3 regions of the Anoxybacillus sp. CHMUD genome follow, and region 3 is predicted to be linked to each of the others. Evidence: riboswitches for the same ligand, from Rfam matches in the RefSeq annotation. Region 3 holds a riboswitch; each other region holds the start of a gene.
The links. A riboswitch is a leader RNA that binds a small molecule or an ion and turns the genes downstream of it on or off. The one in region 3 is predicted to bind thiamine pyrophosphate.
Positions count from the first base shown of each region.

Region 1 (11,186 bases), on a different contig from region 3:
CGTTTTCATTGGCCGTTCGTAAATTGGCAGCTGACTTAGCTAAGGAGGAAATCGGCTTAACGAAACCGCAGTTTTTTATTTTAAACTTGTTGTCGAAGCGTGGGAAATGTACAGTAAGTGAATTGGCGGACGAAATGTTTGTTAAACCGAGCGCCATTACTACGATGATCGATCGCTTATATAAAAGTGGGTTTGTATTGCGTGATCGAGATGAAGAGGACCGGCGTGTCGTGTATGTGCAATTGTCTGAAAAGGGGAAAGAAATGCTTCAGCATGCACGAGCGGAGCGAAGAAAAATTATTGAGCGTTATTTAAGCCAATTACAATTTGATGAGCTTGAACAGTTTGTCTATATTATCGAAAAAATTGCTGCGATAAACGAAAAAGAGGAGAAGTGAGACGTATGAAAGAACAAGCAGCGATACAAACAAGTATTGCGAATATACAACAAAAACGAGGTATTTTAATTACGGGGCTTCTTGTTGCGATGTTGTTTGGGGCGTTAGATGGCACGATTGTTGGGACAGCGTTGCCACGCATTGTTGGCGAACTTGGTGGGTTGAGTATGATGGCTTGGCTGACAACCGCTTATATGCTCACATCGACAACGATCGTTCCGATTGCAGGGAAGCTCGCTGATTTATTTGGACGAAAGTCGATTTATGTTACAGGGTTAGCAATTTTTATTATCGGCTCAGCGCTATGTGGCATGGCGGAAACAATGAATCAGCTTATTATTTTCCGAGCCATTCAAGGCATTGGTGGAGGTATTATGATGCCGATGGCGATGATCGTCATTGGTGATTTATTTACGGGAGCAGAGCGGGCAAAATGGCAAGGTGTATTTGGTGGCGTATTTGGATTAGCGTCTATTCTCGGTCCACAAGTTGGTGGATGGATTGTGGATTCGTTAAATTGGCGCTGGGTATTTTACATTAATCTTCCTGTTGGTATATTAGCCATTGTTCTCATTTCGCTCGGTTTGCATAATCATCGCGTCGCTGAGCGAGTAAAGCTTGATTTGGCAGGCATGTTTACGATGGTTGTAGCTGTTGTTTCGTTGTTGCTTGCCTTAACGTTCGGTGGCGATAAATACGATTGGCTATCGTGGCAAATTATTTCTTTACTAGCTAGCTCGGTCGTTTTCTTTAGTTTATTTGTATTTGTAGAGCGAAAAGCAGAAGAGCCGATTATGCCGATTCATTTATTAAAAAATAAAACGTTTGTTGTGCTTAATAGCGTCGGGTTTTTTATGTCTGTCGGCATGTTTGGAGCGATTATGTTTGTACCGCTCTTTATGCAAGGCATTATTGGCATGAGCCCATCAGAATCAGGAACGATGATGTTTCCGATGATGTTTGCGCTTATTATCGCAAGTATGATCGGTGGACGACTTGTACAAAAAATTGGTGTTCGCCCGCAAGTGATTGTTGGGATGGTGCTTGTGGCGCTTGGCTTTTTCTTATTGTCAACGATGGATGTCGATACGAATAAATGGACAGCGATGTCATTTATGGCGACGCTCGGTTTTGGGCTAGGATTCGTCAACCCAGTTATTACGCTCGCGTTGCAAGAAGTATTTCCGAAGTCGCAGCTCGGCATTGTAACATCATCGAGCCAGTTTTTCCGGCAAATTGGAGGAACGTTTGGGGCGACGTTGTTAGGGGCGATTATGAATCATCGTTCGAAAGATTTATTAGAAGCGAAGTTTCTTCCGTTGTTAGAACAATTGCCAGCGCAAGCGCAAGAATTGCCAGCGCAAGCGCAAGCGATGACAGATTCATTTAAGCAACTTGTTGAATCGAACCCGCAAAGCGTATATTCCGTCATTTTAAATCCGGATACGTTGAAAAAAATTCCTGAACAAATGCAACAAATGTTTGTGCCTGTATTAAAACAAACGCTTGTTGATGCGTTAAGCGATGTATTTTTGTATGGATTGATTTTCGTTGGCATCGGCTTTATTTTTGCAATGTTTATTGGTCGCATTACGATTTCTAATCGAACGAATAAAGTGAATGAAATGGAATAAAATATAAGTATAAAATAGGCAACGATGATGAATCGTTGCTTATTTTTGTTCGCAGTTAAACCGTTTGCGCAATAAAAACGAAATTTTTTATGAAAAAGTGCAACTTCCTCTTTCAACAAAGCTGTTTGTATATTAACATGAAAGAGTAAAGAATATTGAAAGCGATTTATGCTGAATGGATTGAGGAGGATTTGGCGTGAAAAAAGCTTGGTGGAAAGAAGCGATTGCATATCAAATATATCCAAGAAGCTTTATGGACTCAAACGGAGACGGCATCGGTGATTTACAGGGAATTATCCAAAAGCTTGACTATTTAAAAGACCTTGGAATCGATGTCATATGGATTTGTCCGATTTATAAATCACCGAATGCTGACAATGGCTATGACATTAGTGATTATCAAGACATCATGGAGCAGTTCGGGACGATGGAAGATTTCGATCAATTGCTTCGAGAAATTCATAAGCGCGACATGAAAGTTATTTTAGATCTCGTCATTAACCATACGAGTGATGAACATCCTTGGTTTATTGAATCGCGCTCATCACGGGACAATCCAAAGCGCGATTGGTACATTTGGCGCGATGGAAAAAACGGCAAAGAACCGAACAATTGGGAAAGCATTTTTGGTGGCTCGGCATGGGAATATGACGAGGCGACGGATCAATATTATTTGCATGTGTTTGCAACGAAGCAACCGGATTTAAATTGGGAAAATGAAGATGTTCGTCGTGCGTTATATGACATGATTAATTGGTGGCTCGATAAAGGCATTGATGGGTTCCGTGTTGATGCGATTTCACACATTAAGAAAAAAGAAGGTCTCCCTGATTTACCAAATCCAAAAGGACTTGATTATGTCCCTTCATTTGACGGACATATGAATCAAGAAGGGATTATGGACTATCTTCGTGAGTTGAAAATGCAAACGTTTGCGCGTTATGACATCATGACAGTTGGAGAAGCGAACGGAGTAACGGTCGAGGAGGCAGAAGATTGGGTCGGTGAAGAAAACGGCATTTTTAATATGATTTTTCAGTTTGAGCATCTTGGACTTTGGCAAAAAGGAACAGATGGCGGTGTCGATGTTCGGAAATTAAAACGTGTATTAACGAAATGGCAAAAAGGATTAGAGGGTGTTGGCTGGAACGCACTATTCCTTGAAAACCATGACCAGCCTCGTTCCGTGTCGACGTGGGGAAATGACGAACAATATCTTGTTGAAAGTGCCAAAGCATTAGGGGCATTATATTTCCTTATGCAAGGAACGCCGTTTATTTATCAAGGGCAAGAAATTGGCATGACGAACGTCCGATTTGAAACGATTGATGAATATGACGATGTCGCCATCAAAAATTATTATCGTATTGAACGTGCTAAAGGGCGTTCTCATGAAGAAGTGATGCAATGGATTTGGAAAAACGGTCGTGACAATTCACGCACGCCGATGCAATGGTCTGATGATGAAAACGCCGGATTTACAACAGGAACACCTTGGATTGGTGTGAATGAAAATTATAAACAAATTAATGTCAAAAAACAGTTGCACGACCCGAACTCTGTGTTAAACTTTTACAAACGCATGATTCAACTAAGAAAACAGCATGACGTATTTGTTTACGGAACATACGATTTAATATTAGAAAACCATAAAGCAATTTACGCATATACGCGCACGTTAGGTGATGAAAAAGCGATCGTCATCGTGAACTTAACAGACCGAAAAACAATGTATCGTTACGATTCATTGAAATTAAATAGCGAGCAATTGGTGTTAGCAAACTACGATGTAAAACCGCATAAACATGCGACACGCTTTACATTGCGTCCGTATGAAGCGCGTGTATATTTGGTGAAATAATGAAAATCCCCTTTTCCGACATGGAAAAGGGGATTTTCACATTTATTTGCGTGAATGCACTTCGTAAATGGCAAATTTCAAATAATCGCCTTCATCGGCGGCAAGTAGTTTTGGATGGTCATATCCTGCACCGCTCCAATGAATTTGACGTAAAATTTTCTTCGCATCAAACGCTGCTTCCGTAACCATCGCTTGAAACATATATGGATGCACATGATACGAACAACTTGCTGTCACGAAAAAGCCGCCGTCTTTCACTAACTTTAAGCCGTTTAAATTAATATCTTTATAGCCGGCAAGCGCCTTTGGCACCGCATGAGCGGATTTTGCAAACGCTGGTGGGTCAATAATGACGACATCCCATTTTTTCCCCTGTTGTACGCATTCGCGTAAGTAGTCAAACGCGTTCGCAACGACGAAATCCACATTTGTAAATCCGTTTAACTCTGCGTTTCGCTTTGCTGTTTCAATCGCATGTTCAGAAATATCGACAGCGGTCACATGTTTTGCTCCGTATAAGCAGGCGTTTAACATAAATGAACCTGTATGCGTAAAACAATCGAGCACGGTTGATTCGCTTGTAATCAGCGGCTTGATGGCAGCACGATTTTGACGTTGATCGAAGAAAAATCCTGTTTTTTGTCCGTTTTCGATATCGACAATGTATTTCACGCCGTTTTCTTCAATTTGTACGTTCGTATCGCACGTGCCGTACCAAAATCCTTTTTCTTGTTTTAATCCTTCTAATTCGCGCACGTGAACGTCGTTGCGCAAATAAATCGCTTTCGGTTGAAAAACGTCAAGAAGCGCTTGTAAAATCCATTCTTTTCTTTTTTCCATGCCGAGCGATAAAATTTGCACAACGAGCACATCTTCGTACTTATCAACGATGAGCCCAGGTAAAAAATCGGCTTCTCCATAAACGGCGCGACATGAACGAACGCCCGGAATCATCCGTTCGCGATACGCCCATGCTTGACGAATACGGTTCATAAAAAATTGCGCATTTAATTCGTCGTTTGGATTTTGCGTTAACACGCGCACGATCATTTGTGATTTTGGATTAATATATCCTTTCGCTAAAAAGTGACGTTGATGGTTATATACGTTGACGAAATCCCCCGGTTCAAAATCTCCTTCAATATAATCGACTTCGCTTTGAAACACCCACGGATGTCCAAGCTCGAGCCGTTTTTTTCTTTTTCGTTTTAAAAATACATTTGCCATACATCCCACTCCTGACTATATATTCGCTACTTTAGCATACAGGAAGAACACGATGCGCGCAAATGGTGGAGAAAAATATTTGACAATTCCATGAAATATGCTAATATTAGTGACAAAGTGAATGATGCAAATGTATTCCACTAGGGGGGCCTTTAGATAGGCTGAGATCAAAGTGTGCCTTTGAGACCCTTAGAACCTGATCTGGCTCATACCAGCGTAGGGAAGTGGAAACGGTGCGAAGTGTGTCTCTTATTAATTTCCATCGTTTACAACCACTTTCTTTGCGCAAAGAAAGTGGTTTTTTATTTTTCTTAAGGGGGAGAGGTTATGTTGTTTTCAGAGCAGTTGCGCAAGGCTGTCGATCCGATTTGGGAAGCGAGCTTTCATCATCCGTTCGTGAAGGAGCTCGGGGAAGGAACACTTGATTTACGTTGTTTTCGCTATTATGTATTACAAGATTCATATTATTTGACACACTTTGCAAAAGTGCAAGCGCTTGGCGGGGCGATGGCTGATGATTTACAAACGACCGCAAGCATGGCGCATCATGCGCAAAGTACGTATGAAGCTGAGCTTCGTTTACATGAAACGTTTATGAAAGAGCTCGGTATTACAGAAGAAGAAAAGGCGTCGTTTGTTCCTGCTCCAACTGCGTATGCGTACACGTCCCACATGTATCGCGCGTCGTTTGCAGGACGTTTTGGCGATGTATTAGCTGCCATTTTACCGTGCTATTGGTTGTATTACGAAATTGGTGAGCGGTTAAAACATTGTAAGCCGAATCATCCAATTTATGCACAATGGATTGAAGCGTACGGCTCTGACTGGTTCAAACAGCTTGTCGAACAACAAATTGCGCGTTTAAACGACATCGCAAAAACAGCTAGCGAAAAAGAGTTAGAGCGGATGAAGCAACACTTTGTGATCAGCAGTCAATATGAATATTTATTTTGGGACATGGCGTACAAATTAGAACGTTGGCCAATTGAAGAGGAGGATGTTTATGCAAACGAAAGGGCTTAAATTAACAGACGTATTAACGACCGTTGTGGTGGCGATTGTGTTTGGGATTGTGTATAAAGTGTGGGGACCGCTTTACTATGCGGTAAAACCGCTTGGACTTCATCTTGATCAACTTATTTATGGCATGTGGTTTATTGCGGCAACTGTTGCCTATTTATTAATTCGTAAACCAGGAGTGGCGCTGCTTGCAGAAGTGGCTGCGGCATCAGGAGAGTTTTTAGCTGGTTCTGAATGGGGGCTTGAGGTGCTATTTTACGGCTTTGTGCAAGGGTTGCTCGCTGAACTTGTTTTCGCTGCTTTCCGCTATAAACGTTTTGATGTGGCGGTTGTGTCGCTTGCAGCGGTTGGTTCAACGATCGCTTCATTAGTGCTTGATTTTTACAAAGGATATATCGACCAATTGGCATGGTGGAATTTAACGTTATTTATCGGTGCGCGTTTCATTGGAGCGATCATCATTGCTGGTGTATTTGCTTATTCGCTTGTGAAAGCGCTCGAAGCGACAGGTGTGACGCAATTGTTGCGTCCGACGACAAAAGAAGATTACGACTCGCTTGATAAATAGAAGGTGACATCATTGATCCATATCGAACAATTGCGCTTAAAATTTCCGGGGGCAGAAAAGCGGTTATTTACCGATGTATCGCTTTCGATTAAAAAAGGAGAAAAAGTGTTGCTTTTAGGCCCATCGGGATGCGGAAAATCCACGCTTTTGCAAGTGATGGCGGGCATTATTCCGCGCTCGATCGATGTGCCGATGAAAGCGAGTAAACTGCACATTCCAAATCGTGTAGGCTATGTGTTTCAAGATCCCGATGCCCAGTTTTGTATGCCGTATGTTGATGAAGAAATGGCTTTTGTTCTCGAAAATCTCGGTGTGCCACGTGCAGAGATGGAAGAAAAAATAGCGCACATGCTTCGTCTTGTGCGCCTCCGTCTCCCGCACGTTCATGTACCGATTCAAACATTATCTGGAGGAATGAAACAGCGGTTAGCGATTGCGTCAGTTTTAGCGCTTGAACCTGATGTGTTATGTTTAGACGAACCGACAGCACTTCTTGATGAAGAAGGAACAAAAGCGGTGTGGGAAACGTTAAAAGAAGTGGCGGAGGATCGAACCGTTGTCATTGTTGAACATAAAATTGAACACATTGTTGATTTTGTCGAGCGCATCATTTTATTTAACGAACATGGTGAGATCATCGCTGACGGCGGAACGAATGAAATTTTTTCAACGTATCGTTCGTTTATTACAGAACAAGGGATTTGGCATCCAGACGTGTGGGAAACGTATAAAAAGCCAAAAACAGCGCAACAACCGTATGCACATGGGGATGTTCTTTTACATGTACAGTCGCTTCGCGGCTTTCGACAAAAAGAAGAAAAAATAGCGGTCGACGAGTTAGTGATTCATGCGGGTGAATGGATTGCGGTTACAGGGGAAAACGGTGCAGGGAAAAGTACGTTGTTGCAAAGCTTAATGAAACTTATTCGAACAGAAGGCGATATGTATTGGCAAGGAGAGCTTGTCAAACATGAAGGATTGTTATATGACAACATTGCTTTTGTGTTCCAAAACCCCGAGTTTCAATTTGTTACAAATCGTGTAGATGATGAGTTAGCGTACTCTTTCCGTCTTGAAAAACACCCGGAGCATGAAATAGCCAAGGAAGTGGATCGACTGCTCGAACGGTTTCATTTAAGCGCGCAACGGCATTTACATCCATACCAATTGTCGATCGGGCAAAAGCGGCGACTAAGTGTTGCTGCGTCGGTGACGGAGCAACATCGCCTATTGCTTCTTGATGAACCGACGTTCGGACAAGATGCAAAAAATACGTTTGCGCTGCTCGAATGGCTTGAAGCGTATCGACAACAAGGAAAGGCAATTGTCATGGTAACACACGATGAACGTATCGTGTCTGAATTCGCGACAAGACGATGGGTCATTGAAAGCGGAAAGATTGTCGCTGATGAAATGATTGCACCGCGAATGCTTGTACGAGGTGAAATAGGATGAGATGGAGCATTGACCATCGCGAAACATGGTTGCATCAAACGAATCCGACAGCGAAATTGCTTTTCTTTTTGCCGATGTTTGTTGTGATTGTTTTTGTCCATAATCCGAACGTACTCATCAACTGGACAATCGGATTTACCGCCTTATTTATGTTGTTTAGCGGTTATCGGATGAAGCATATGCTTTTGTTTTTTGCTCCGTTTTTGTTCATTTTCATTTCTACGTCGTCGTCGATGATTTTGTTTGGAAAAGGGGAGACGACGTGGTTTCATTGGGGGCTGATTCATATTACCGAAGAAAGTTTTTACCGCGGCGTTCACCTCGGCTTTCGTACGCTTTTGTTTGCGATTTTCGGATTAATGTTTGCGCTCACGACAAAGCCGGTGCTTTTATTTTACTCGCTTATGCAACAAGCGAAAGTGAAACCGAAATATGCGTATAGTTTTTTAGCAGCTATTCGTTTATTGCCGATCATGTTAGAAGAATTTCAAACGGTTCATCAAGCGCTAAAGGTGCGACGGGCTGCCAAAGCGAAAGGATTTCGTGGCAAACTTGAATTGGTGAAACGATATGCGATCCCGCTTTTATCACAAAGTATTCGCCGCGCTCAGCGCATTGCGGTGGCGATGGAAGCAAAAGGATTTACAAATGAACGAACACGGACGTTTTATTATGAAGTGACGATGGGGAAATATGACATTTATTTACTTATCGTCATATGCGTTATCGTTGCAGCTGGATATTACGTCGCGGACGTGTTCCCATACGTGGCGATAAAGGATGTGCGGTAAGTATGAAAGAGTTCCATCTCATCTCAACAGGCAATCAGTCGATGGACACGTTTGTTCATATTTCATCGCTCGTCCATTCATATGTCGATTACATTCATATTCGTGAAAAGCATCGCTCAGCGAAAGAAATTAGCATGATTGTGGAAAAGTTGCTTGAAGCAAATGTGCCAACACAAAAAATTATCGTCAATGATCGAGTGGACGTCGCAGTCGTTTATGGCGTTGGCGGCGTTCAGCTCGCTCATCATAGTTTGGCGCCTAAACGAATAAAAGAGAAGTTTCCATTTTTGCGTGTCGGCCGATCTGTTCATACATTGGAAGAAGCAAAACAAGCGGAAGACGAAGGAGCGGACTACGTCGTTTTCGGACATATATACGAAACGAATTGTAAAGAAGGCTTGAAGCCGCGCGGGCTTTCATCGTTGCAGCAGTTGGCGAGTTACATATGCATTCCTATCGTTGCCATTGGAGGCATTAAACCTTATCATGTTCGTGATGTGTTCATGGCGGGGGCAAAAGGGATTGCGGTGATGTCTACTGTATTTGACGCGGATGATCCGCTGTATATGGTTCAACTATATCGGAAACAAATGGGGGCGAATACATGGACGTTTTAATTATTGGGGGAGGCATTATTGGCAGCAGCATCGCTTTTGAGTTAACGAAAAGAGGAGCGTCAGTTGTCGTTATTGAACGTGGTGCGCTCGCACAAGAAGCATCATCGGCCGCAGCCGGAATGCTCGGTGCGCACTCTGAGTTTGCGACAGATCATCCTCTCATTCCGCTTGCTTTAAAGAGTCAAGCGATATTTCCAGACGTCCTCGCCGAATTGTATGAGTTAACGCATATAGTCGTCCATTGGAATGAAACAGGAATGTTAAAACTGGCAACAACGATGGAAGAGTACGAAAAATTAACGGAACATTATGAATTTTGGAGGCGTATTCAATCAACACACGTCCGTTGGTTAACGGCTGATGAAGTGGCGCAAATCGAACCGCACGTACGAAATGAGTACGGTGCGATGTATACGATCGATCAACAAGTGGATGCTAAACAGCTTTCGCTTGCTTTCGCTCGGGCAGCGATGGCAAAAGGGACAAAGTTTTTACCGTATACGGAAGCGTACGATTTTATTGTTGAACAAGAACGTGTTGTAGGGGTAAAAACAACGAGTGGTTCGCTATATGCAAAGCGTATCATTATTGCGTGCGGGGCATGGACGCCAATGTTAGCTGAAAAGTTGCGGTTATCGCTACATATGTATCCGGTCAAAGGAGAATGTGTTTCGGTGATGACAGAAACCCCTCTTTTACAAGCTACTGTATTTGCGAAAAACGGCTGCTACATCGTGCCGAAAGCGAATAATCGACTTGTCATCGGAGCTAGTGCGATTGCACATTCATTTACGAAAAACGTGCAAACATGTAGCGTGCATCAATTGTTAACACGCGCAATGCAAATCGTTCCGGCTATTGCTCATTGTACATTCGAGAAAACTTGGGCAGGCATTCGTCCACAGACAAAAGACGGTCTGCCTTACATCGGGGCTCATCCACAATACGCAAACGTGTTTATTGTAACAGGACATTATCGCAACGGCATTTTATTAAGTGCGATTACAGGTCGATGTGTGAGCGATATGCTTGAAGGAAAAGAAGTACCATTTGATATGACACCGTTTTCGCCAACAAGAAAGGGGGAGGGGCATGCGTTGCATCATTAATGGTGAAATGATGGACTTGCCAGCTCACATTCGTACAGTTGCTCAATTGTTGCATCATTTTCATATTCATGAAAAAATCGCAATCGTTGAAATCAATATGGAGATTATTCCGAAAAAGAACTATGAACATAAACAGATTGCTGACGGCGATCGCATTGAAATTGTTCACTTTGTAGGGGGAGGATAATATGTTACAAATCGGTCCGTATACATTTCAATCTCGCTTATTGCTTGGTACAGGGAAATATCCGAACATCGACATTCAAAAAGAAGCTGTGGAAGCGTCGGGGGCAGAAATTTTAACGTTTGCGGTAAGACGGATGAACATTTTCGCACCCGATCAACCGAATTTTTTAGAAAAAATAGATGTAACGAAATATAAACTGCTACCGAATACGGCAGGAGCAAAAACAGCAGAGGAAGCGGTGCGTATCGCCCGTTTAGCGAAAGCTTCTGGGCTTTGTGATATGGTGAAAGTTGAAGTGATCGGATGCGACCGAACGTTG
Region 1 is NZ_SDLG01000003.1:171,306-182,491, reverse strand. Features, by position in the region: gene ETB99_RS03355 (MarR family winged helix-turn-helix transcriptional regulator) at 1-398, shown strand, start outside; gene ETB99_RS03350 (MDR family MFS transporter) at 404-2,032, shown strand; gene ETB99_RS03345 (glycoside hydrolase family 13 protein) at 2,229-3,893, shown strand; gene ETB99_RS03340 (class I SAM-dependent rRNA methyltransferase) at 3,936-5,120, opposite strand; TPP riboswitch at 5,253-5,360, shown strand; gene tenA (thiaminase II) at 5,448-6,143, shown strand; gene ETB99_RS03330 (ECF transporter S component) at 6,118-6,708, shown strand; gene ETB99_RS03325 (ABC transporter ATP-binding protein) at 6,712-8,163, shown strand; gene ETB99_RS03320 (energy-coupling factor transporter transmembrane component T family protein) at 8,160-8,954, shown strand; gene tenI (thiazole tautomerase TenI) at 8,957-9,571, shown strand; gene thiO (glycine oxidase ThiO) at 9,559-10,680, shown strand; gene thiS (sulfur carrier protein ThiS) at 10,664-10,867, shown strand; gene ETB99_RS03300 (thiazole synthase) at 10,869-11,186, shown strand, end outside.
Region 1: it holds a riboswitch for thiamine pyrophosphate, as region 3 does, so the genes downstream of both, tenA (thiaminase II) here and thiC (phosphomethylpyrimidine synthase ThiC) in region 3, are expected to answer to the same signal.

Region 2 (11,186 bases), on a different contig from region 3:
TATCGTGGAATGTTCGTGCCAGGAACAACCCCGTAGTCGACATCGTTAAAGCGGAATTTCCCACAGGATGTCGTTAAAATGACAGTGTTTTTCGGTAACGATGTAGCTAACGTGCGATAATATTCACCGCCTTTTCCAGGAGCGTCGCAACCTGCGATAACGAAAAAGCGTTCAATTTTTCCTTCTTTTACAGCTTGAATAATTTCTGGTACAATTTGAATTACAGTTTCGTGATGGAAACCAGTCACTAACGTTTCATCCGATTCAATGTTTGCTTCTGGAAGTTGTAGCGCTTTCTCAATTAACGGCGTGAAATCATCGTTTTCGATTTTTTGCACATGTTCTAATCCGGCTACATCATATGAAAACATGCGATCAGCATATGAACCTTTTATCGGCATGACACAGTTTGTTGTCGCTAAAATAGCACCAGGGAATTTTTCAAATAGGCGACGTTGATCGTACCATGCTTTTCCGACATTTCCTTTCAGATGTTTATATTTTTTTAATTGTGGGTAACCATGTGCTGGAAGCATTTCGGAATGTGTGTAAATGTTAATTCCTTTTCCTTCTGTTTGTTTTAATAGTTGTTCAAGGGCAAATAAGTTATGTCCTGTAACGAGAATACATTTTCCTTCAATTCTATTTTGCGTTACACGAACAGGTTGAGGAATGCCAAGTCGTTCTGTATGTGCTCGATCGAGTAGTTCCATTACGCGAATGGCTGCTCTTCCGACTTTCATCGCCATGTCTATATGTTCTTGTACGTTAAAGTTAGAGTTTGTTAACGTCATATATAACGCTTCATGTGTCGTTGTATCAACGAACGGATCGGTATACCCAAGTTGATGGGCATGCGTGCGATATGCTGCAATTCCTTTTAATGCAAATACGATCGTATCTTGCAAACTTGCAATTGTTTCATCTTTCCCGCAAACTCCAACAACAGTACATCCCCCTGTTGGTGTTTGTTCACATTGATGACAAAACATTATGACCCCTCCTTTTCTTATTGACACTTTAACAATAGGAGAAAATATGTACGTCGTAAGTGATACATATCACACTTTCATACAAAAATGTGAACGAAATTTGACAATAATCCATATTGAATCAAGAGAAAAAATGTATTAAAATGAAAGAAAATTGAATCAATCAAACTACTAGGGGTGCCGGATGGCGATGGCTGAGAGGAAAACGCGCAATCAGTTTTCCAACCCTTTGAACCTGATCTGGTTTGTACCAGCGGAGGGAAGTAGGCTATGTTTTCAGTACGCAAACTAGTCGACTCTGTCCGACTAGTTTTTATTTTTTTAGGGGGAATGAATGATGAATGTAGGACAATGGTTAACGCGTGTTAGGAAGGAGTCACCACTCGTACATAATATGACAAATGTTGTGGTGACCAATTTTGTTGCGAATGGTTTGCTTGCTGTAGGCGCATCTCCTGTTATGGCGTATGCAAAAGAAGAAGTAGCGGATATGGTTCGGTTAGCTCGTGCTTTAGTGTTAAACATTGGCACGCTAAACGAAACAGACGTAGAGGCGATGTTAATTGCCGGAAAAGCAGCAAATGAGGCAAACATTCCTGTCATTTTCGATCCTGTTGGAGCTGGTGCGACAGCGTACCGCACCGAAACAGCCAGACGTATATTACGTGAAGTAAACATTTCGATTTTACGTGGGAACGCATCGGAAATTGCGAGCATTGCGGGTGAACAAGTACGTACAAAAGGAGTCGATGCAGGAGACGTTCAAGGTGACCTCGTGGATGTAGCGAAAAAAGCAGCACTCATGTTTCGCTCTGTAGTTGTTGTCACAGGGAAAGATGATGTAGTAACCGATGGAGAACGTATTGTAATCGTCTCAAATGGTGATGCGATGTTAACGAAAGTAACAGGGACAGGTTGTTTGTTAAGTTCGGTATTAGGTGCATTTGCGGGTATAGGAGACGATATGATGATGTCATCAGTTGCTGCCCTCGCTTATTACGGTGTGGCGGCTGAAAAAGCAGCCAAACAAGCAAAAGCACCTGGTTCTTTTCAACTTTCTTTTTTAAATGCTTTACATGAAACGAGTGCAGAAGAAGTTGATCAATACGCGCGTATTCAAGGGGAATAAATGATGAAGCAGAAGCTATCGTTGTATTTCGTTATGGGGAGTATCGATTGTACGAAAGATCCGCTCGCTGTGCTTGATGAAGCAATTAAAGGCGGTATTACAATGTTTCAGTTTCGCGAAAAAGGAAAGGGGGCGCTTACGGGGATTGAAAAATACCGCTTAGCCGAGAAATTACTTGAACGATGCCGAATGTATAATATTCCTTTTATCGTGAATGACGATGTCGATTTGGCCCTCGCTTTACAGGCAGATGGCGTTCATGTCGGTCAAGAAGACGAAGTAGCTGAACGCGTTCGCGATCGCATAGGAGATAAATATTTAGGCGTATCTGTTCACAACTTAAATGAAGTAAAAAAAGCGCTTGCTGCTTGCGCCGATTATGTTGGATTAGGCCCGATTTTCCCAACTGTTTCAAAAGAAGATGCAAAGCAAGCATGTGGACTGACGATGATTGAACATATTCGTGCCCATGAAAAACGTGTTCCACTCGTTGCGATCGGTGGAATTACAGAACAAACAGCCAAACAAGTGATCGAAGCGGGTGCAGACGGAATTGCTGTCATTTCGGCCATTTGCCGTGCTGAACATATTTACGAACAAACAAAACGACTATATGAGATTGTCATGCGTGCAAAACAAAAAGGCGACAGATGATGTCGTCTTTTTGTTTTGTTCTGTGCAGGATTTTATTCATATATGTCGAAAGAAAATAGCGAACAAACGAAAGAGGGGATGGAGAAGATGGAACATATCGTACTATCATACGAAAATCGCGTCGCAACCATTGAATTGAATCGTCCGAATGCGCTAAATGCTTTACATGAACAAATGTTAACAGAGTTGTTACAAGCGTTAAAAGAAGTTGAAGCAAGTGAAGCGGATATCGTCATCATTCGTGGTCGTGGCAAAGGATTTAGCGCAGGGGGCGACATTAAGACGATGTTGCAATCAACGAATGAACATTCATTCATTGAAGTGATGGAAACGATTAAACAAATAGCGATGACATTGCATCAATTGCCGAAACTAACGATTAGCTACATACATGGTGCTGCTGCAGGATTAGGATTTAGTTTAGCCCTTGCTTGCGATCATGTAATCGCAAATAAACAAGCGCGCGTTGCAATGAATTTCATTGGCATTGGTTTAGTTCCAGATGGTGGGGGACATTTCTTTTTAAATCGAAAAATTGGAGATGTCAAATCAAAACAAATCATATGGGAAGGAAAAATAATGAGTGCACAAGAGGCATATGAAGTGGGACTCGTTGATGAAATCGGTGATGAACAAGCGATTCAGCACAAAGTGAATGAATGGCTAGCAAAACCGATTCGTGCGATGATTGCGACGAAGCAGTTATATGCTCGTTTAAGCGAACAACAGTTGTTGAACACGTTGCAAATGGAGACAGCGTATCAAGCGGAAATGCGCAAAACAAAAGACCACGAAGAAGGGATTCGCGCCTTTTTAGAGAAGCGACGTCCGCATTTTAGCGGAAAATAAAAAATTTGCAAAACTTTCATCTTTAAGCTATCTTTTTCGGGTTTGCAACGTGTATAAATGAAATATACAACAATATAACGAAAAGGACGGCTGAAGATGGAAGTAGTAATTATTGATGACTATATGCCGACATTAGAAATGATGGAAGCGATGCTTGAACATATCGAAGGCATTTCTATTCATTTATTTGAAGATGCGGATAAGGCATATGCCTATATTTTATCTCAACAAGTCGATGTCATTTTAATGGACATTTGTATGCCAGAAACAGATGGGATTGAGTGGTGCCGACGATTCAAGCAACACGAGCAATTACAACATATTCCCGTATTAATGGTCACCGGTTACGATGATGAACAGAAATTAGAGGAAGCGTTTGCGGCGGGAGCGTTTGATTACATTCGCAAGCCGTTTACAATGGTCGAACTCGTTGCACGTGTTCAATTGGCGTATCGCCAAAAAGAAACGATGGACCAACTAAAACGAACAAATGAAGCATATATGGAAAGTTATCGGCATATGTGGACGATGCAAAAAAAGATGAACGAAGACTTACACTTAGCTCGGCTCGTTTAAGAAGGTTTACTTCCTGAACCGCTGAATAATGAACATATCCATTTGATTGGAACGTATATTCCTTCAACGCAACTATCTGGCGACTTATATTTTTGGCAACAAGTTCGCCCGCATTTATCAGATGGACTCATAGAAGTTTTAGGCGAAGATTGTTCCAATAAGCTTATGCATACGATGCGTACCGCTCCATCGTTTGAACATATGGTAGAGAAGTCGTTTGAACATATGGTAGAGAATATGGAAAAACAAACGCAACATGGCAAAAGAGATGACGACATGACGTTCGTCTCTATTCATATCAAATAAGCGATCTGTTAACAGATCGCTTATTTGATGTTTACAATTTGATCGAGTTAACAAATAGATAATATGTGTTTAATCGGTGCAGAAACACCTGTCATTTCTATACTCATTTTAACATTTACGAATTAAACTTTTCCGTTAACTCTTGATTTAAATCGTTTAACTGTTCGGCCATTTCAGCAATTTGTGAGGCAGCAGATGAAATTTCATCAAACATTTGGTGAAACTGTTCGATGACTGAAGTAAATTGGTCAATTTTTTTACTTGTTGACTTTACATCAGTAACAGATTGGTCAAAGATGTGAATAATGCTTTCGTTTGCTTGTCGGAATGCTCGCGTTTCCTCGACAATTTGTTGAAACGCCTGCTCAAATTTACGAATCGTTTGTTGCACAATATCAATGTGATTTTGAATGTAGTCAAGCGATTGTTCCGTCTGCGTTGCAAGCTTTCGCACCTCATTCGCAACGACCGCAAATCCTTTTCCGTGTTCACCCGCACGCGCCGCTTCAATGTTGGCATTTAACGATAAAATGTTCGTTTGATTGGAAATGCTGCGAATCGCATTGACGATTTCTCCGATTTTTCGCGAGCTATCTGTCAGTTCGTTTGTAAGCGACTTTGTTCCTTCGATTAATGTAGCGACACTATCTAATTTCGTTAACGTTTGTTTTACATCTTCTTTTCCTTTTTCGACGCGTTCGCTCATTTGAACGGATTGGCGTTGAATGCTTGCTACTTCGTCCAACATTCCTTGCACATTTTTTTGTACTTCAAAAATAGAAGCAGTCGTTTCTTCTGCGCTTGAAGCAAGCGTTGTCGATGATTCTGTTAAACGATGCTGCAACTCTGCAATTTCGTTTAACTTCATCATGGACGATGTATACGACTCAATATACGTTTCGATTGCGATTTGCATATCGAAAGAACAAAGCTTAGCAAACGAACAATATATGTTTGTCGCTTCTATTGGAGGTAATTCTTCCATCAATATACGAAGCACTTCGTTTTGAATGATTGTGTAAGCACCTAAGTACCATTCTGGAAACAAACCGATTCGGTTATGAACATTGCCGATCACTTTGCGACGAATAATATATTGCTCACCAATTTCACCCGATACCATATCCATTAAATACGCGCGCAACGTTTGTTTTAAGCGATCAATCGTTGAATGATTATCAATAATGCGTCTTAAATGAGGCATTTGCCCAACTTGATCGTAAAACGCATTGACGATTCGTTCGACATGTTTTGTAAAAAGCGGGCGAATCGAAGCAAGTCGTTGTACATCTTCCTCTGTTAATCCAACGAAAGAAACTTGCTGTTTACGATCGCTTGAAAGGAGTTGTCGATAATACGTTGCAACGTGTGAAGATGTAGAAGGACGAACATTCATATCTTCATTTTCTTTTTGATGTTTTTTGCGGAACAGCTGAATGGCTCCACGTTCATTAAAAAGAGTGTGAAATGGACATTTTGACATCGTTTCCCCTCCAGTTTTCATAAAAATCCCCTAAAATGTTATATCATGTACGGCAAAAAGAAGAAGGAAAATTTTTATGTTATTTCCGAGGGAAGCGCAAAAAATGACAAAGTTTTCCCTACTTGTCGAACAAAGAAGAACGAAGTAAAATGTTTATTTGTGAACAATAAGAATAGCGGAGAGAGAAGCGATGAGTAAAAAAATTTTATATTTATTTTTTGTGCTAGTAGGAGCTACAGTTATCATTTTTGCGAATATGAAACATAACATTTATACGTTCATGTAAAATAGGTATTTCCATTAGTACATGTATACCCCTTTGCACATACGCTAGAAGTGTAACAAACTTTAATACGAAAGGGGTATGAAATATGCATTGTCGTCCAAATATGATGCCGCCAATCGTTCACCCAACAAAATGTTGTACACAACATCAAATGCAAACAACGATTGTGCCGCACATTCATCCGTCACATACGACGTATGTGAACCATCATGTATTTCAACATCAACATTATTTTCCGCATACGCAATCTGTTGTAAACGATGTATCCCATCAACATGTTGTTTGTCCAGGACCTGGTCCGTTTCCACGTCCATTTTAACCGAAGGCAATTCGCCTTCGGTTTTTTGTCGAAAAAAAGACGAAGTTTGTGAAAATGAAAAATTGACAACGACTGCTTTTTTTGAAAGAATAGGTGTAGACATGGATAATTGAGGTGAGCAAACGTGCTGTCGGACCGCATCAACTTAACAGCAAAAGACATTCTTGAAAAAGAGTTTAAAATAAGTATGCGCGGATACAATCAAGATGAAGTTGATCGCTTTCTTGATTTAGTCATTAAAGACTATGAAACATTTCATCAAATGATTGAACAATTGCAACAAGAAAATGCAAAATTGAAAAGCCAATTGCAGGAGGCACAAAAACGTCAGCCATCTCAAACAGGAACGACGAACTTCGATATTTTACAACGTCTTTCCAATTTAGAAAAACATGTTTTCGGAAACAAACTTTACGAATAAATATTCCAACCTTTTCTATTGATTTGGCTTATCGTTTCGGATATACTAGCATATGCTTACATGAATCATGTTCGGGTAATCGCTGCGATGTGTATGCATCGTAGAGGAAAGTCCATGCTCGCACGGTGCTGAGATGCCCGTAGTGTTCGTGCCTAGCGAATTCATAAGCTAGGGCAGTCTGGCGATGCGCTGGGCTGACGGCAGGGAAAGAGCCTACGTCCTTCAACGGATATGGCTCGACTACCTTTAAAGTGCCACAGTGACGTAGTCTTGCTGGAAACGGCAAGAGTGGAACGCGGTAAACCCCACGAGCGAGAAACCCAAATGATGGTAGGGGCACCTTCTCAAAGGAAATGAACGGAGAGAAGGACAGGCGTACAGCCTGTAGATAGATGATTACCACCGAAGTACGAGGCGCAAGCCGTTTGCAGTACGACGGAACAGAACATGGCTTACAGAACATGGTTCATGGCACCACTCTCCTGCACAACATCAGGAGAGTTTTTGTTTTTTGGGGGAATATGAGGGGAGAGTTTGTGGTGAACAAAAAATTGTCATCTTTGTTTGAAACACATACATTTTTATCTATTGCCCATACGATTATTCAAGAAGCGGACGAAGGAATGATTGTGACGGATAGTGAAGGGCATATTTTGTTAGCTAACCCAGCTTTTGAAACGGTGACGGGTTATACGCAAGAAGAAGTGCTCGGTAAAAAACCGAATATTCTTCGTTCTGGACTACACGATCGCAAATTTTATGAAAACATGTGGGAAACGATACGTGATCATGGCGTTTGGAAGGGGGAAATTTGGAATAAACGAAAAAATGGTGAGTTGTTCGTCGAGTGGCTAACAATTAAAGCTATTTATGATGCCGCAGGAAGACCAACGCATTATGTAGCCATTTTTTCAGATGTCACACAACATAAGCGAACGATGGAGCAACTTGCTCGATTATCGAACTACGATTTGTTGACCAACGTTCCAAATCGACAATTATTTACGAAACGTCTACAACATTTGCTTGATATGGCACGCCATTACAATCAACAGCTAGCGATTTTATTTCTTGACTTAGATCGATTTAAATATATTAATGACGAACTCGGTCATTATAGTGGAGACATATTGTTAAAAAAAGTGGCCAATCGTCTAAAAAAGCGACTGCGCACGAAAGATACGTTAGCTCGCATTGGTGGAGATGAATTTGTTGTTATTTTACCTAAACTAAAAGACGTTCAAGAAGCTGTTAGCATAGCAGAACAAATGATTGAATCATTACAAGCTCCTTTTCTATTACATAACAAAGATATATACATCTCGGCAAGCATTGGGATAAGCATGTATCCGAACGACGGAGATGATGGGGAAACGTTATTACGTCGTGCCGATCGCGCTATGCAAAAAGCGAAAGAAAGCGGAAGAAATCGTTTTGAACTATATACGGCTAAATTAGACTATCAAAGCGAAGTAGTGACGTTAGAAAATTATTTGCGAAAAGCGATTGAACGAAATGAATTATTTGTTTGCTATCAACCGATTGTCAATATGAAAACGAAAAAAATTGAAGCATTAGAGGCGTTAATGCGTTGGAAACAACCGAATATCGGGTTCGTTTCTCCTGCGCAATTTATTCCATTGGCAGAAGAAACAGGACTGATTGTTCCGATGACGAAGTGGCTATTCGAACAAGCATGTGTACATACGAAGGCGATTCATCAATTCGCTCCCCACGTAAAAATCGGAATAAACATTTCTGCTGTTCATTTTCAACAAGATGATTTCGTTCAGCAATTATCGACGATCGTCAAAAAACATGATGTACATCCGCGCTTTTTTAAATTAGAACTGACGGAAAGTACGATTATGCCAAATGCAGAGGAATCTGTTCAAAAACTTGTACAGTTAAAACAGTGTGGTTTTAAACTAGCTATTGATGACTTTGGGACAGGTTTTTCTTCATTAAGTTATTTGCATCGTTTCCCAATCGATATTTTAAAAATTGATCAATCGTTCATTCGTCGCCTCTCTTTATATAGCGATGATGCGACGATCGTCTCAACAATTATTATGATGGCGCATCATTTGCATTTATCTGTCGTGGCCGAAGGGGTCGAAACAGAGCAACAATATGAATTTTTAAATAAACAACAATGTGATATGGCACAAGGATATTACATTGCTAAACCGATGCCAATCGACGAGGTACAACAATTTGTTCAAGAATGGGACGAATACATCAATGAAAGGTGAATGAATATGGGACAGATCACATTAATTGCTACTGCAGCAATGGGGCTTGAGTCGATCGTTGCAGATGAAGTGCGTGCGCTCGGGTATGATTGTCAAGTGGACAATGGAAAAGTGATGTTTGTGGCGGACGAGCGAGCGATTTGTCGCACAAATTTATGGCTTCGCACAGCTGACCGTGTAAAGGTAAAAGTAGGGGAATTTCGCGCAACGACGTTCGATGAGTTATTTGAACAAACAAAAGCGCTCCCATGGGCACAGTTTTTGCCGGTTGATGCCCAATTCCCTGTTGTAGGAAAATCAGTCAAATCAACATTGTTTAGTGTATCCGATTGCCAAGCGATTGTAAAAAAGGCGATTGTAGAACATTTAAAGCAACATTACGGTGTTTCTTGGTTTGAAGAAACGGGTGCGTTGTTTCGTATTGAAGTTGCTCTCCATAAAGATGTTGCTACATTAACGATCGATACGAGCGGGGCAGGGTTGCATAAAAGAGGATATCGCGTAAAACAAGGAGAAGCACCATTAAAAGAAACATTAGCGGCAGCGCTTGTTCGGTTGACGAATTGGACACCAGATCGTCCATTCGTTGATCCGTTTTGTGGGTCGGGAACGATTGCGATTGAAGCGGCACTGATTGGTCAAAATATCGCACCAGGATTTAACCGCGATTTTGTATCTGAACAATGGAGTTGGATTCCGCCTCATTTATGGGATGAAGCGCGGGAAGAAGCGGAAGATTTAGCACGCTATGATCAACCGCTACATATTGTCGGATTTGATATTGATCACCGCATGGTCGACATCGCGAAAACAAACGCACAAGAAGCAGGATTAGCAGATTTAATTACATTTAAACAAATGCAAATGAAAGATTTTCGAACGAAAGAGGAATATGGCGTCATCGTCGGCAATCCTCCTTATAGTGAACGATTAGGAGAAAAGGAAGAAGTAGAACAGTTATATCGGGAAATGGGAAAAACATTCGCTGCACTCGATACGTGGTCGATTTATATATTGACCTCTCACCGCCATTTTGAGCAATTGTACGGGAAGCAAGCGACAAAACGTCGAAAACTATTTAACGGTTTCATTGAAACACAATATTATCAATTTTGGGGACCTCGTCCACCACGTTATTAGAAAAAGCTGTCTTGTTGGCAGCTTTTTCTTTTCAACTTCATTGACTTCTTTCCTTTTTTGAACGATAATTAATGTTTGTGTACTTCGTTTAAATTGATGGAGGGACTAAAAAAGTATGAGCAAATATCCGTTTGCATTAAGTAAAAATGAAAATTTTTTTGATAAATTAAATGAATGGATCGGGGACGTATTTTACGATATTTTACCAGAAGCAGGTTTTGAATTACGTGATGAGCAAATTTTTATGGCATTTCAACTTGAGCGAGCGTTTAAAGAGAAAAAAGTGATGTTTGCTGAAGCCGGAGTAGGAACAGGAAAAACGATTGTATATTTACTTTACGCCATTTGCTATGCACGATATATCGGAAAACCTGCCATCATTGCATGTGCAGATGAAACATTAATTGAACAGCTTGTAAAAAAAGAAGGAGATATTGCTAAAATTTCACGCGTTTTAAACATAAACATCGACGTTCGCCTAGCGAAGTCGCCCGATCAATATTTATGTTTAAACAAATTAGACGATATATTGATGACGGAAGAAGAGGAATTATATGAACAAATTTTTGACGAATTGCCTTCATTTGTTCATGACCATGCTCCGCTCCAAACGTTTTACCATTATGGCGATCGAAAAGATTACGCTCACTTAAGCGATGAGCAATGGTCAAAAATTGCTTGGGATCCGTTTCAAGACTGTTTAGCGTGTGAAAAACGTCATCGTTGTGGGCAAACGTTATCGCGCGATTATTATCGCAAAGCGACGGATTTAATTA
Region 2 is NZ_SDLG01000004.1:22,770-33,955, reverse strand. Features, by position in the region: gene hcp (hydroxylamine reductase) at 1-992, opposite strand, end outside; TPP riboswitch at 1,156-1,271, shown strand; gene thiM (hydroxyethylthiazole kinase) at 1,327-2,121, shown strand; gene thiE (thiamine phosphate synthase) at 2,122-2,775, shown strand; gene ETB99_RS03800 (enoyl-CoA hydratase) at 2,818-3,624, shown strand; gene ETB99_RS14930 (response regulator) at 3,721-4,200, shown strand; gene ETB99_RS14925 (SpoIIE family protein phosphatase) at 4,243-4,506, shown strand; gene ETB99_RS03790 (globin-coupled sensor protein) at 4,622-5,989, opposite strand; gene ETB99_RS03785 (CotD family spore coat protein) at 6,361-6,594, shown strand; gene gpsB (cell division regulator GpsB) at 6,719-7,015, shown strand; RNA gene rnpB (RNase P RNA component class B) at 7,083-7,475, shown strand; gene ETB99_RS03770 (putative bifunctional diguanylate cyclase/phosphodiesterase) at 7,537-9,270, shown strand; gene ETB99_RS03765 (THUMP domain-containing class I SAM-dependent RNA methyltransferase) at 9,277-10,410, shown strand; gene ETB99_RS03760 (ATP-dependent DNA helicase) at 10,526-11,186, shown strand, end outside.
Region 2: it holds a riboswitch for thiamine pyrophosphate, as region 3 does, so the genes downstream of both, thiM (hydroxyethylthiazole kinase) here and thiC (phosphomethylpyrimidine synthase ThiC) in region 3, are expected to answer to the same signal.

Region 3 (11,186 bases):
CATATGAAGTGATCACCATTCCGACTTCGTATATCATTGATGAACAAGGAGTCATTCGTAGCAAACATGTCGGTCCACTTTCATATGATATGATGAAACGAACCGTTTTGTCGGAATGAGGTCGCATGTTGAGCGAACAGCTATTATATCTGTTCGCTCATTTGTTTTTTCGATTTTCTATTTGCCATTTGGGCATATAGTTCAGGAAAGCTGCAATGGGATGCAATTGACTCAATTAATATTTGTTTTGTGTCTCTCTTTTGTAATTTCATATTCATTTGTAATCCGATCTGAAGTAGTTGTTCTTTTTTGAAAGACATTAAAAACGTTGTTGCCTCTTCTTTGTTCATGTTTTTCATTTGTTTTATGACGTTTGCATAGTCCGTTACGTTTGTGGTTTGCTTTTTTCGTGTTTGATTTTGCAACTTTGCAGAAAGATCATCGAGCATTTCTTCGACTGTACAATGCTCATAATGTTTTAAAAGAACGAGTATTTTTTCTAACATATGCGTTAATGTGTTTACGTTCATACGACAATTCCCCCACCAATTCGGTTTAAAAATTCGAGCGTCATTTTCTTCACACATTCACTTTGTTTCCCTTGATGGTTTTCAACAGCAAACACAGGATAACTGAGCATGGATGCACGCGTGATGGCGTCACCATATGGTAAATAGCTGTTAAATATCATGTCAGATGAGAGCGTACGTTTCAATGTATTGATCATATTTTCCTGTGTTTGTTTTGGTTGATTTCCGTATTCGCGAATGAAATTGAGGACGATTCCGATCAGTTTTGTATGGCTATATTCTTTTGAACTCGACTGAAATCTTTCGTTTAACTCATCGACTTTATTTTTAATGGCTGAGATACCGTATGAAGAAAGACGATCAGGAATCGCGGGAATTAAATAGTAATCGCTTGCGTACAGGGCGTTTTGCGTAATGTAATTTAAATTTGGTGGACAATCGATAAAAATAAAATCATATTCATGTTTTATCGTGTTTAAAATATGGTGTAGCATTTGAAATTTATAAATGTCCGAACCAAATAAATGTTCTTTGAAATATGGCCTTGAGTAAACGGCAATATCCATGTCTGTATGGATAAGTTCAGCGTGTGCTGGAAGCAAATCAATATGTTCATACACTTTCTCATTTTTACTTCGCACGCACGCTTTTAAAATAAAGTCGTCCACATCTACTTGTGGATGCTCATTTTTCAAGTAATGTTCGATTAAATCTTTCAATGTGCCGATCGGAGGTGTTTTATGATAGGCTAATTGTTCAAACCGTTCGGGTGTTAAACATGAAATAGAGAGGTTACATTGTGCGTCTGCATCTACTAACAACACTTTTGGTTGAGCATGTTCAAAACCAAACAGTTCTAATTCGTCGGATGATAAATGTTGTAGTCCTGTCGCTAAATGATGGGTCACAGTCGTCTTGCCCACTCCGCCTTTCCAGTTGATAATACTAATTACTTTTGCCTGTCGCTCCATGATGATCGCCTCCTGTTGCATATGGACGATTCATGTGTATGAGAAAAAGTGCAAAGTTATGACGAATTATTTGCGTAATATTAGGATGATGGACATATTGTTTTGTGTCATAATGTTGATAGCAGAAGATGAGAGATGTAGCGAGGAGGAACACTTATGGAAGTTTTTGAACAATATTTAGCAAAGATTGATCATGTCGACCATCGCAACCGAGTAGAGGAAATTTTACGGTGGGTTTGTGATACGTTCCCACAGTTACAACCGCAAATCAAATGGAATACACCTATGTTTACCGATCACGGGACATTTATCATCGGCTTTTCTACAGCCAAACACCATGTGAGTGTGTCACCTGAAGAAGCATGCATGGCTCATTTTGCTGATGAAATTGCCCAAGCTGGTTATAGCGCGACGAAAGGATTGTTTCGCATCCCGTGGAATGAACCGGTCAATTATGAATTGCTAGAGAAGATCATTGAATTTAATATTCAAGAGAAAGCAGATTGCACAAGTTTCTGGGGAAAGTAACAGAAAAAAGCATTTCTCGAAAAGTTGCCATTTTTGCCTCGTTAGCCGTGACAAAAATAGTGCCGCTTCCTTTTTTGCCGCGGTACGATTGGTTGCTCATTATTTGTCTTTTCATGCAATGGTGGATGGTGCGCGTTGGATTAGAAACGAGAGATGAACTAATGGTGATTACTTTGTTTCACCTCATTGGGCTTGCGTTTGAACTGTTTAAAGTGCACATGGGGTCTTGGGCGTATCCAGAAGCAGGATATACGAAAATTTTCGGTGTGCCTTTATATAGCGGGTTTATGTATGCGAGTGTCGCTAGCTATCTTTGCCAAGCATGGCGGCGATTAAAAGTGGAGCTCGTCAAATGGCCGCCATTTTCAATCGTTGTTCCACTAGCTGCGGCGATTTATTTAAATTTTTTTACCCACCATTATTGGTTTGACGTCCGTTGGTGGTTAATCGGACTTGTTATGTTCGTTTTTTGGTCGTCATCCGTCATATACGAGGTGAATGGAACGCGTTACCGCATGCCGCTTGTTGTTTCATTTCTTCTCATCGGGTTTTTTATTTGGATTGCGGAAAATATTGCTACGTTTTTTGGTGCTTGGCAATACCCGAACCAAGTGGATACATGGAGTATTGTTCATCTCGGAAAAGTGAGCTCATGGTTTTTATTAGTCATTGTCAGCTTTCTCATCGTTGCGACGTTAAAGCAGATGAAAGGGAACATTCCGCAGACAACAATCATAGCGGTTAAGACGAAAAGAGAAATAGTTTAGCGAACAGTCGTTGTTACTGTTCGCTCATTTTTTTGTATGATATTCCTCAACCACCGAACGAACGATATGGAAAGAACTCCATTCGCCTAGGGATAGAAAAGTGATTGGATATTTCTTTGGAAAAAGGGCAGATTGTATTTGTTTTAATGTCGCTCCTTTTTCATACAAATCAACAATTTTTCCTTGAAGTTCTTGTAAATAATGAAGCTTTCGTTGTAAAGCAGTTCGTCCGTCTTTTATATAACCAGCGTGGGTACAAAACATTTCGTCGAAATCGTACGTTAATACTTTTTTTAATGAGTCAATCAAGGTAGAAATGCTTTCTTCGCGCAAGATGAGTTTTGTTTTTTCTAGACAGTATAAGTCTCCTGTGAAAAGTTGTCCTGTTTCACGATTGAGAAGTGCAAGATGGTCAGCCGCATGACCTGGCGTATGGATGACGTCCCACATCGCACGGCGGGTGGAGAACGTATTTCCAATCGGCTTCGCTTGAAAAGGAGGGCGATTTCCCCAGAAAAACTTGCGGTATATTGGATAATCTGCTCGTTTACGACAATAATCAATCATGGTCTCATTCATATAAATCGGCAGTTGTCGCTCGTTTTGTAAAAACGCAGCACATCCCGTATGATCTTCATGAAAGTGAGTAATCACCGCTTGATCGATGTCTAATGACTTAAAAAAATTTTTAAATTCATTTGCTAATGACGCTGCTCCTGTATCAATCAACACGCCGTCTGTAGCAAAGCAATGCACCGCTAATCGTACCTTCTGAAACGTTAGCGAACCTTTTGCGATATGTACACCAGCAACCGTTTTTTGTTCAAACGTTTTCTTTAATAACATGTTATCTCCCCCTCGTTTTTATTATAACAAAAAAGAATGAATATTCATTCATTTCGGGTTATTTTGTAAAAATAAAAAAGAAGCTGCCTTAAAGCAGCTCTATGAATCAAAAAGTTTTGACCTCGTTAAAAAACGTACCCCTTCCGATCCTTCAAGGGAAAACATACCACCGCGCCCAGATACAACATCAATAATCAATTGAGTATGTTTCCAATATTCGTATTGCGCAGCGTGCATATAAAACGGGCATCCTCCGATTTCACCGAGCAATACGTCTGAGTCACCGATGATAAACTCTCCTTGTGGATAGCACATCGGTGAACTCCCGTCACAACACCCGCCTGATTGATGAAACATAAGCGGACCATATTTCGCTTTTAGTTTTTCGATGAGCTGTAGCGCAGCATCGGTTGCGATGACTTTCGGTTGCATGTGCACCATCCTTTCAAAAAGCCTTTTAAAAAGGCAGCGCTTTTGAGACGCTGCCTGAATGATTAGAAGAATCCAAGTTTTTTTGGTGAATAGCTAACAAGTAAGTTTTTCGTTTGTTGGTAATGTTCAAGCATCATTTTGTGCGTTTCACGTCCGATGCCTGACATTTTATATCCGCCGAAAGCTGCGTGCGCAGGATATGCGTGATAACAATTTGTCCACACACGTCCAGCTTGAATGCCGCGTCCGAAGCGATATGCAGTATTCACATCGCGCGTCCATACACCAGCACCTAGGCCATATAATGTGTCATTTGCGATCGCTAATGCTTCGTCCTTATCCTTAAATGTCGTCACAGACACAACAGGACCGAAAATTTCTTCTTGGAAAATGCGCATCCGATTATGCCCTTTAAAGACGGTTGGTTTGACATAATAACCACCTTGTAAATCTCCTTCTAACATGTTGCGTTCGCCACCGATAAGAAGTTCAGCCCCTTCTTGTTTACCGATGTCAATGTATGACAAAATTTTCTCTAGTTGTTCGGATGAAGCTTGGGCACCAATCATTGTCGTTGTGTCGAGTGGATTGCCTTGTTTAATTTGTTTTACTCGCTCTAATGCTCGTTCCATAAATATATCGTAAATTGATTCTTCGATTAACGCGCGTGAAGGGCATGTACAAACTTCTCCTTGATTTAAAGCAAACATCGTGAATCCTTCAAGCGCTTTATCGAAAAATTCGTCATCTTTCGCAGCGACGTCTGCGAAGAAAATATTTGGTGACTTTCCGCCAAGTTCAAGTGTGACCGGGATTAAATTTTGAGATGCGTATTGCATAATGAGACGTCCAGTCGTTGTTTCGCCTGTAAAGGCAACCTTTGCGATACGTGGGTTCGAAGCGAGCGGTTTGCCAGCTTCAAGGCCAAATCCGTTAACGACATTGACAACGCCTTTTGGTAGTAAATCTTGAATGAGTTCGATCAGCACGAGAATGGATGTTGGTGTTTGTTCGGCTGGCTTTAGTACAACGCAGTTGCCAGCAGCTAAAGCAGGTGCGAGTTTCCAAGCCGCCATTAAAATTGGGAAATTCCATGGAATAATTTGTCCGACAACGCCGAGCGGCTCTTTAAAATGATAAGCGACGGTATCCGCGTCAATCTCTGCCAACGTGCCTTCCTCAGCGCGAATGCAGCCGGCAAAATAGCGGAAATGATCAATAGCTAGAGGAATGTCAGCCGCACGTGTTTCACGAATCGGCTTTCCATTTTCCCACGTTTCCGCCACGGCAAGCATGTCTAAGTTTTCTTCCATTCGGTCTGCAATTTTATTTAATAGGCGCGCTCGTTCAGCAACAGATGTACGTCCCCATGCTTCTTTCGCTGCATGTGCAGCATCGAGTGCTAGTTCAATATCAGCAGCTTTTGAACGAGGGACCTCGCAATATACTTGTCCAGTAACAGGTGAAATGTTTTCAAAATATTCCCCATCTATTGGCGGAACCCATTCCCCACCGATGAAATTTTCATATCTCTTTTTGAATGTAATGAGTGAACCAGGTTGTCCCGGTTGCGCGTAAATCATGTAAATTCCTCCTTTTGTATCCGTTTTCAAATAAAAATAAGTGACCAAGTCTGATATAAAAATATGTGTCGATTTGGTGAAATATGATATGTTTGCTGGGGAAACGTTAGAGAAGTCTCATGTGATGTTATTTTATTGGGAATAAATATATTTGAAATGATGGAGGTAGAGAAGGGGAGGAACACTTTGTTCACCTCCCGAAACGGATCCAATATTCGTCTTCTTGTGATGCAACAGTACAAACAAACGAGCAGCTTTTATTGCTCTTGTTCAGTTTCCGGGATAAAATGGTTATTGTTTCGTGATGCCACAAGATGAAGCAGGAGTCGAGTTTGTTGTTGATGCGAGGAACCATCGTTATCCTTTTAACCGAATTGTTGGATATCATCAAATAGTACACGTTTAAGTGTTAGTATTGATGTTTTTTGTATTGGGTAGAGCCAGCGCCTATCTCTTCAGTGTACTGGGTTCCTCAGAAGCAGAAAATCACGAATGTTTTTGGGGATATTGTCTAGGCAACATATAGGGATCTTTCAGTAGAAATAATCGAAACAGGCATTGAAGAGGAAAGCAAGAGCAGGGGGAATGTCCTGCTCTTGTCTTTATTAGAATGACGTATCTTCGGTAATTGAAAATATTTTATAAATCTCTGATCTTCTTCCTTTTTCGATTAATATATAAACAACATCATTTTCGCGTAATCTCACGTTTCCTTTCGGGGTAATAATTTTATCATTACGAATAATAGCCGTAATTAAGCAATCCTTTGGCAATGGAAGTTGACTAATCGTCATATTTAGTAAATGTGACTGCTTATTACTGATATGGACTTCAACAATTTCCTTATTTGCTTTCGTCGTTGACATCAGTTCGAGGGAGTGAGCCACTTCCCTCTTTTCTCCGAGTAGCAGTCCTAGATGCTTGGCTAAAAAAGGAGTTGTTGATCCTTGAATAAGGGCGGAAATGAGCACAATAAAGAAAACAATATTAAAAATGAGCTGACTATTTTCAATGTTCGAGATAAGTGGGTAAGTTGCCAAGACGATCGGAACAGCACCTTTTAGCCCAGCCCAAGAAAGGAATAGCTTTTCCTTAATAGAGAAATTCATGTTTATTGTACTTATCATGACGCTAATCGGCCTTGCCACAACAATAAGTAGGATAGCTAGGGCGACACCTTCCCATGCTACTTTTACTAGTTCATTTGGAAAAACGAGTAGTCCGAGTAAAATGAACATAAATATTTGCATCATCCATGCTAGCCCTTCGTTAAAACGAAAAATAGAATGGCGATAAACGAGTTGTGCATTGCCGACAAAAACGCCCATAATATATACCGAAAGAAACCCACTACCTTTTAGCAGGGCTGCTATACTATAAGAGAGTATCGCAAATGATAAAGATAGAGTGGGGTATAATCCCGAGGAATCAAGATTTATTTTATTCAAACACCACACAGTTAATTTTCCTAATCCAAGCCCGACAAGAATACCGATAACGATCTGCCAAATAAAGCTGAGAAAGGCGTGGGAAATAGTTAGTTCTGGCTGTTGGATAAATGTAATCAAGGAGAGGGTTAAAATAACGGCCATCGGATCGTTCATCCCCGACTCAGCTTCTAGTGTTGTTGAGAGACGGCGTTTTATATTGACGCTTCCTAGCGTAGCAAATATTGCTGCAGCGTCAGTTGAAGAAACGATAGCGCCTAATAGAAATCCCTCGGCCCATGAAACGTGTAAAATGTATTTGGCAAATATGCCTACGCAAATGGCAGTAATTAGCACTCCAAACGTTGCAAGGGAGGAAGCGGGAACTAAAACTTTTTTTAATGTATTCCACTTTGTGTTCATCCCACCTTCAAACAAAATAATGATTAACGCAAAAATGCCAACAATCTGGGTGAGAAAAGCGTTATCATAATATATAAATTTGGATAAAATCATTCCGACGAGTATGTAAAATACAAGTGATGGCACGCCTAGCCAAGAAGAAAACTTCGTTGTTAATACACCGATGATTAGAAGTAATCCTAACAGAAAAATGATGAAATCTGTGAGCAAGCAAGTCACCTCTTTCCATACTTTCTACTTAAAGTTACGACTTAAATTTAAGCTATAGTAAGTGGAGTGTCAACGAATATGACTTAAATAACATTTTTTGTAATAAAAGTGCAAGCTGAGCGCTATCTCTCAGCTTGCATGATGTTTGTATATTCAACAAATTGTTTTGCCTTTTCTTTCATTCCTTCGCTTTGTAGTGTTTTTTGTAATTCATGAGAAATATTCATTGAACAAAATTTTGGACCGCACATCGAACAAAAATGAGCAAGCTTTGCTCCTTCGGCCGGTAGCGTTTCATCGTGATATTCACGTGCGCGCTCAGGATCTAGTGACAAGTTGAATTGATCTTGCCAACGGAACTCAAATCTCGCCTTTGATAATGCATCATCACGCGTTTGTGCGCCAGGGTGTCCTTTTGCTAAGTCAGCAGCGTGGGCAGCAATTTTGTAGGCGATGACTCCTTGGCGGACGTCTTCTTTATTCGGTAGGCCGAGATGTTCTTTTGGTGTCACATAGCAAAGCATGGCCGTACCGTGCCAGCCGATAAGCGCTGCACCGATAGCTGAGGTGATATGGTCGTAACCTGGTGCAATGTCGGTAGTGATAGGACCTAGCGTATAAAAAGGTGCCCCGTGACAAATTTCAATTTGTTTATCGACATTTTCTTTAATTTTATGCATTGGAATATGCCCTGGACCTTCGATCATCACTTGGACATCATGTTCCCAAGCGATTTTTGTCAACTCTCCAAGTGTTTGTAACTCGGCGAATTGCGCCTCATCGTTTGCATCTGCAATTGAGCCTGGACGTAATCCATCCCCAAGTGAAATAGCAATATCGTAAGTTTTTAAAATTTCGCAAATTTCTTCGAAGTGGGTGTATAAAAAGTTTTCTTCATGGTGTGCTAAACACCATTGTGCCATAATTGAGCCACCCCGAGAGACAATACCAGTTGTTCGATTGACTGTTAGTGGGATATAGCGAAGTAAGACACCTGCATGAATAGTAAAATAGTCTACGCCTTGTTCGGCTTGTTCAATTAATGTTTCTCGGTAAATGTCCCATGATAAGTTTTCGACAATGCCGTTCACTTTCTCTAACGCCTGGTAAATAGGTACAGTTCCAATCGGCACAGGGGAGTTTCGAATAATATATTCTCGCGTCTCATGTATATGTTTTCCTGTCGATAAGTCCATGACTGTATCGGCACCCCAACGAACAGCCCAAAGCATTTTTTCAACTTCTTCATCCATCGAGGATGTAACAGAAGAGTTTCCAATATTCGCATTAATTTTTACATGGAACTTGCTTCCGATGATCATTGGTTCACTCTCAGGGTGATTGATATTAGCTGGGATAATTGCTCTTCCTGCTGCCACTTCCTGTCGAACAAACTCTGGATCCATCTGTTCGCGAATAGCAACAAACTCCATTTCAGGTGTAATGATTCCTCGTTTTGCATAATGCATTTGGGTCACAACTTTCCCTTTTTTCGCACGAAAACGTCTAGGTGAAAAAGGAATGTTTGTTCTCACTAATGAAGGGCTACATTCTTCTACATCGCCACGCTCCGTTATCCATTTTTCTCTTAATTTTGGCAATCCTTTATCAATATTCGGCGCGAAAAGTGGGTCGGTGTATGGTCCACTCGTGTCATAGACTCGAATAGGCTCATTTTCTAGCATCGTTGTACCTGTTTTGGTTGGAGAAAGTTGAATTTCTCGCATTGGCACACGAACATCTTCACGCGTTCCGGGCACATACACTTTTTTACTCGAGGGAAATGGCATTGATGAAAATAAGTCTTTCATTTTTAATCGCTCCTTTTCATTTTTTAGTTGGAGCAACGCCAATACGTAAAAAAATCAGGCTCCATAACGAGAACCTGATTTTGTCCGCAAATAGCACAAGTAAAGAACACTCGCGCCATCTACTTCCCTACGCTGGCATCACCCAGATCAGGTTCAAAGGGTCAAAGAACTTTTGCGCGTTCTTCTCTCAGTCCAAGCTATTGGACTCCCCTAGTAGATGAGAAATTATGAACTTTAAAAATAGTCTAACATATGATAAAAATGTTGTAAAGTTATAAATGAAAAACTTGTTAAAATGGAGGCATAGTGGACGTACGAACCGATGATTTCGGGATGGAGTTCGTATGTTAGAAGTGCAGTGATAGAAGCGTGAAAAAGTGGTGTGTAAGAAAACGGGGAATGTTCTATCGAAACGTGCTGTGTCTATATGGCGCATATATGGAGCTATTCGTTTCATTATTTTTTCCTTTTGTACGTAATTGTTAGTTTTTTCGTTTCAACATGGGTCGTTTTGATGTTTGTCTGTTTGTCGATTGTAGATGGCATGTTATTCGTTTTCTTCGTTCCACGCTGGAAATGGGAACGTTGGCGGTATATGATTACGCGATCAGGAAATCGAGCTTGAGCATGGGGTGTGGATTCGTAAGCGTACGCTTATTCCGCTTCGCTGCGTGCAACATGTTGATGTAAAGCAAGGTCCATTAGCAAGAAAGTATAAACTTGCTTCGCTTTATATATATACAGCAGCAATGGCACATGAAATTCCGTTCCTTGATGAACAAGAAGCAGAGAAGTTGCGTTACACATTTCTTCTTTAGTAAAGGAAGATGAACATGATGAATGAAGCGAGAAACGGTTACATCCGATTGCGATTGTTATTTACATAACCAAGCGGTTAAAGCATCGTATTCAATCGTTAACAATCTCTCAATCTCGTATGCAACAACGACTCGGATTATGTACCGTACATGCGACGGTCATGCCAGGTATATGCAAAAAAGTCGTTGATGTGGGCGAACATGAGGCACAAGCAATATACGAATCGTTTTTGGGAAATAAGGTATGAAAAAGAAATATTTCAAGTGTCCCAAAAGAGCACGCTTTTGGGACACAGTTATTTTTAAAGTAATTCGTCAATTTCCTGCAGCATTTCCCCAATTTTACGGTCATGTATGAGTAAATCTGCCCAATCATCTAATGGAGTCGGTTCCATATTTACGATCACGAGTTTTGCACCTCCACGTTTAGCGGCGACAGGAAGTTCGTTAGCTGGCGATACTTGTAAAGAAGAGCCGAGTACAATCCACAAATCTGCTCGTTCGGCTGCTGTCCATGCTTGTTCAAACGCATCATGCGGCAATGGTTCGCCAAATAAAACAACGGAAGGGCGCAAAAAACCACCGCACGTGCACTTCAACTGTTCGTCTACATACCGTTTTGCATCATATGTTTGTTTGCAGCGCGAGCAATGAACGGTTCGCAACGTTCCATGTAATTCAATGACATTTGTACTACCTGCTCGTTGATGAAATCCATCGACATTTTGTGTGATAATTTGATGAATAAGCCCTCGTGTTTGCCAATTTGCTAAAATTGTATGTCCGATATGTGGTTGGCATTCAAGAAGAGCGCGAATGCGATATTGGTAAAACGCGATA
Region 3 is NZ_SDLG01000005.1:153,482-164,667, reverse strand. Features, by position in the region: gene ETB99_RS05475 (TlpA family protein disulfide reductase) at 1-119, shown strand, start outside; gene ETB99_RS05470 (hypothetical protein) at 144-530, opposite strand; gene ETB99_RS05465 (ParA family protein) at 527-1,501, opposite strand; gene ETB99_RS05460 (iron chaperone) at 1,658-2,029, shown strand; gene ETB99_RS05455 (DUF817 domain-containing protein) at 2,005-2,796, shown strand; gene ETB99_RS05450 (MBL fold metallo-hydrolase) at 2,821-3,642, opposite strand; gene ETB99_RS05445 (DUF779 domain-containing protein) at 3,742-4,074, opposite strand; gene adh (aldehyde dehydrogenase) at 4,137-5,657, opposite strand; gene ETB99_RS05435 (potassium/proton antiporter) at 6,263-7,726, opposite strand; gene thiC (phosphomethylpyrimidine synthase ThiC) at 7,840-9,528, opposite strand; TPP riboswitch at 9,636-9,750, opposite strand; partial or broken gene ETB99_RS15290 (PH domain-containing protein) at 9,948-10,372, shown strand; gene ETB99_RS05420 (PH domain-containing protein) at 10,394-10,594, shown strand; gene ETB99_RS05415 (NAD-dependent deacylase) at 10,649-11,186, opposite strand, start outside.